DNA from 2 places in the Streptosporangium sp. NPDC049644 genome. Region 1 is predicted to be linked to the other one. Evidence: predicted binding sites of a transcription regulator. Region 1 holds the regulator's gene; the other holds the start of a gene.
The links. The regulator HrcA, encoded in region 1, represses chaperone genes, less so after heat shock. The targets are predictions, from matches to a motif close to TTGGCACTCTCNNNNNGAGAGTGCCAA.
Positions count from the first base shown of each region.

Region 2: groES (co-chaperone GroES) is a predicted target of HrcA. The motif match lies at 1,174-1,200, and genes of this name have one in related genera.

Region 1 covers NZ_JBFAOJ010000007.1:130,833-133,292, forward strand. The annotation lists gene AB0J58_RS06140 (hypothetical protein) at 1-684, opposite strand, end outside; gene hrcA (heat-inducible transcriptional repressor HrcA) at 868-1,881, shown strand; gene dnaJ (molecular chaperone DnaJ) at 1,896-2,460, shown strand, end outside.
Region 2 covers NZ_JBFAOJ010000003.1:77,303-79,762, reverse strand. The annotation lists gene groL (chaperonin GroEL) at 1-682, opposite strand, end outside; gene groES (co-chaperone GroES) at 773-1,084, opposite strand; gene AB0J58_RS02455 (class I SAM-dependent methyltransferase) at 1,327-2,460, shown strand, end outside.

The DNA.
Region 1 (2,460 bases):
CTTGCGGGCGTTGCTCCGCTTCACCAGTACGACGATCGTCACGACGATGGCCAGCAGGATCCCGATGCCGGGCACCGCGAACAGGGCGATCACCCCGCCGACCAGTGATCCGGCGGCGAGTTCCCGGCCCACGCCGAACGTGGTGCCCTCCGCCGGGTCGGCGGTGCAGTTGACCTGGTAGTCGCCCGCCTGCTCCACGCCGATCTGCAGGCCCATCTCCCAGACGACGCCGTCGGAACCCGACACGGTCTGCTGGACGAGCGGCTTCTGCAGGCTGGGCGTGCCGGTGCCGCCGGTCAGCGTGCACTCGAAATTGGTGGGTCCACTGGTGGAGACATAGATGGCGGGCTTGTCGGCCGGGTCGAGCGTGACCGTCGTGTTTTCGCCGGGGGCGAACGTCTTCGTCGGTGCCGCGCTGGTGACCGCGCCCAGCACGCCACCCGCGAAGCCGCCGATGCCGACGATGATGCTGACCAGGGCGAGCAGCCACACCCCGACGATCCATCCGATACCGGGCTTGATCTTCCCGCTGGGGGGCGGGCTCTGCGGGGCGCCGTAGCCGGGAGGTGCGTAACCGTAGGAGGGGCCGTTCTGGTGGGGCTGCTGACCATACGGCTGCTGGGGGGAGCCGTAACCGGGGCCGCGGGAGGCGTCGCCCGGAAAAGAACCAAAATCATTGGACATGTACGAATTGTGGCGGGAACCGGTTGAAACGCGATAGCAGTTGACTTGCCAATGGCTTGGCGTCATCATCCGCACCTCTTGCTTATCGCGCCTTCCGCACGGGGGCCGTACACTTGGCACTCGGGAACACAGAGTGCCAGACCTCGTGTTTCCCATCTGAACGCAGGCAGGGAGGTGACCACGTTGGTCGACGACCGGAAGCTCGCCGTGCTTCGCGCCATCGTCGAGGACTACGTGTCCACCAACGAGCCGGTGGGTTCGAAGGCTCTCGCGGATCGGCACAGTCTGGGGGTGTCCCCGGCGACGATCCGTAACGACATGGCGGTGCTGGAGGAGCAGGGCTACATCGCCCAGCCCCACACCAGCGCCGGTCGGGTGCCCACGGACAAGGGCTACCGGCTCTTCGTCGATCGGCTCTCGCAGGTGAAACCCCTGTCGAGCGCGGAGCGCAAGGCCATCGAGAGCTTTCTCGCGGGTGCGGTGGACATCGACGACGTCGTCATGCGGACGGTGCGGTTGCTTGCCCAGCTCACCCGGCAGGTCGCCGTGGTGCAGTACCCGACACTGACCAACTCGACGGTCCGGCACGTCGAGCTGGTGCCGCTGAGCGAGCGCCGGCTGATGTTCGTGCTCATCACCAACACCGGCCGGGTGGAGCAGCGCGTGGTCGAGCTGCCCGACGTCGTGGACGAGCAGCGGGTGGCCCATCTGCGAGCGATGCTCAACACCTCCCTTGACGGGTGCGGGCTCACCAGCGTTCCCGACAAGGTCGCCGACCTGCCGGAGCGGCTGCCCGCCGAGGATCGGCCGCTCGCGGCCACGATCCTGTCCGTGCTGCTGGAGTCCCTGGTGGACAGGCACGATGAGAAGATCGTTTTTGCCGGGGCCGCCAACCTCGCGGGAGCCGACTTCACGGTCGGGCTCCGCGATGTGCTGGAGGCGCTGGAAGAGCAGGTCGTGCTCATGCGACTGCTCGGTGAGACCTCCGACCTGTCGGCGCTGACCGTGCGGATCGGCTCGGAGAACCCCTACACCGGACTCCAGGGCACGTCGATCGTCGCCGCCGGATACGGTTCTGGGGACAAGCAACTGGCCCGGCTAGGTGTGCTGGGCCCGACGCGGATGGACTACCCGGTCACGATGGGCGCGGTGCGCGCGGTGGCACGCTACGTCAGCCAGATCCTGGCTGCATCATAAGAGGTCAACGAAAAGTGGCTAAGAGCGACTACTACGGCACCCTCGGGGTGCGCCGTGACGCCAGTGCGGAAGAGATCAAGAAGGCGTACCGACGTCTGGCGCGCGAACTGCATCCTGACGTCAACCCCGACCCCGAGACTCAGGAGCGCTTCAAGGAGATCACACAGGCCTACGAGGTCCTGTCCGACTCCAGCAAGCGGCAGATGTACGACATGGGGGCCGACCCGTTCGCCTCGGGCGGCGCGGGGGCCGGTGGCTTCGGTGCCGGCTTCCCGTTCAGCGACATCATGGACGCCTTCTTCGGCGCGGCCGGTGGCGGCGGCGGGCGTGGACCCCGCTCGCGTGCCCGTCGCGGACGCAACGCCACCATCCGGGTCGAGCTCGACCTGCGCGAGTCGGGCTTCGGCACGACCCGCGAGCTGGTCGTCGACACCGCGGTGGTCTGCGAGGTCTGCACGGGGTCGGGCGCCGCCGCAGGCACCCACCCCGACACCTGTGACATGTGTCATGGCCGGGGCGAGGTATCCCAGGTCACCCGCTCCTTCCTCGGTCAGGTCATGACCTCACGGCCCTGCCCGC
Region 2 (2,460 bases), on a different contig from region 1:
CAGAGGAGATCTTGTTCTGGGTGATCAGGATGTAGGGGTCCTCCAGGACCGCCTCCATGCGCTCCTGGTCGGTCACCATGTAGGGCGACAGGTAGCCCTTGTCGAACTGGAGGCCCTCGGTGAACTCGAGCTCCAGGCCCATGCTGTTGGACTCTTCGACGGTGATGACACCGTCCTTGCCCACCTTGTCGAACGCCTCGGCGATCAGCTCACCGATCTTGGCGTCCTGCGCGGAGATCGTCGCCACATTCGCGATCTCCTTCTTGTCCTCGACCGGGCGCGCCGACTCGATCAGCCTGTCGCTGACGGTCTTGGCCGCGACGTCGATGCCGCGCTTGAGGGAGAGCGGCTGGGCTCCGGCGGCCACGTTGCGCAGGCCCTCGCGGACCATGGCCTGGGCCAGGACGGTCGCGGTGGTGGTGCCGTCACCGGCGACGTCGTTGGTCTTGGTCGCCACTTCCTTGGCCAGCTGCGCGCCGAGGTTCTCGTACGGCGTCTCCAGCTCGACCTCGCGGGCGATGGTGACACCGTCGTTGGTGATGGTCGGCGCACCGAACTTCTTGTCGATGACGACATTGCGGCCACGCGGGCCCAGCGTCACCTTGACCGCGTCCGCGAGAGCGTTCACGCCGCGCTCGAGAGCTCGGCGTGCGTCCTCCTCGAACGACAGGATCTTCGGCATGACAGTCCTCTCTGTAAGTACGTCGGCGCATCAAAGCCCCGGGCGCTCTCGCGACCCGGGGCTCGATACGTCATCTTTGTGAAGCGAGAACTACTTCTCGATGATGGCGAGCACGTCACGGGCGGAGAGCACGAGGTACTCCTCGCCGTTGTACTTCACCTCGGTGCCGCCGTACTTGCTGTAGAGGACCACGTCGCCCTCCTTGACGTCGAGCGGAATCCGCTTCTCGCCCTCGTCGTCCCAGTTGCCCGGACCCACCGCGAGGACCTTGCCCTCCTGCGGCTTCTCCTTGGCGGTGTCCGGGATGACCAGACCGGAAGCGGTGGTCTGCTCGGCCTCAAGCGGCTGGACCACAATGCGGTCGCCAAGCGGCTTAACGGGAACCTTGGTGGCGGTCGTCACGTCGGACCTCCCCTTCAGATTTGAATGATCTAGAAGAGGCGACCAGCGGTCTGCCGTCGCGGGTGTCAGACCTGCCTCGTCGCATGTATTTGGCACTCTCACCGGGAGAGTGCCAATACGGAACAGTATGCAAGGAGGGCTTGACAGTCAACACGGAGCGCCCGTCTGCGCTTCGGGCGAACGTCAAACCAGGTGGAAGCCCCTCGCGAAGCCCCACGGTGGAGGCGGTAGCGTCGGGTGGTGTGAATCTCGACGCATTCCGCGAACTCCTGACCCCGCGCGGCCAGGAGGCGCTGGGCGCGGCGGCCGAGGCCATCGGCGACGACCCGGTGGCGGCGGTGACAAGGTTAAGAAAGATCTACGACGCGGACCTGACCTCGGCGGCGCTCACCCAGGCCGAACTCCGGCTGCGCGCGAGGGAGAAGTTCGGCGCCGACGCCGATCTCATGTACTTCACCCGGCCCGGCCTGGAGCAGGCCACCCGCCGCGAGGTGGCCGACCACCGGGCGCGGCGCGTCCCCGCGGGTTCCCGGGTCGCCGACGTCTGCTGCGGTATCGGCGGAGACCTCCTCGCCCTGGCCAGGGCCGGATGCGTCGTCGAGGCGGTCGACGCCGATCCGCTCACCGCCGCGATCGCGGCGGCCAACGCCGACGCCCTGGGCTTCGGCGACCGGGTCTCGGTCCGCGCCGCCGACGCCTCCGCCCTGGACCCGGCCGCCTTCGACGTCCTGTTCGCCGACCCCGCGCGCCGTACGGCGCGGGGCAGGACCTTCGACCCGATGGCCTACTCGCCCGCCTGGCCCGCCGTACTGGAGATGGTGGCCAGGGCCGGGGCCGCCTGCCTGAAGGTCGCCCCCGGGATCCCCTACGAGTTCGTCCCCGCCGGCGCGGAGGCCGAGTGGGTCTCCTACCGGGGCGACGTCAAGGAGGCCGTGATCTGGTGCGGCACGCTGGCGGGCGAGACGGCGCGCAGGGCCACGATCCTGCCGTCGGGCGTCACGATGACGCCCGACCCCACCCTCGGCGACCCCGGCACCGGCCCGGCGGGCCGCTACATCTACGAGCCTGACGGCGCGGCGATCCGCGCCCACCTGGTCGCCGAGATCGCCGCGTCGGTCGGCGGGCGCCTGCTCGACCCGCAGATCGCCTACATCACCGGCGACGTCGCGGCGCCGACGCCGTGGGCGTCCCGGTACGAGGTCCACGAGACGCTGCCGTTCTCGCTCAAGCGGCTGCGGGCGGCGCTCCGCGAGCGCGGGGCCGGCAATGTGACGATCAAGAAACGTGGCTCCGCGGTGGACGTCGACCGTCTCAGGAAAGATCTCCGGCTGCCCGGGAGTGAATCCGCGACGGTCATTCTCACCCGAATAGGTGAC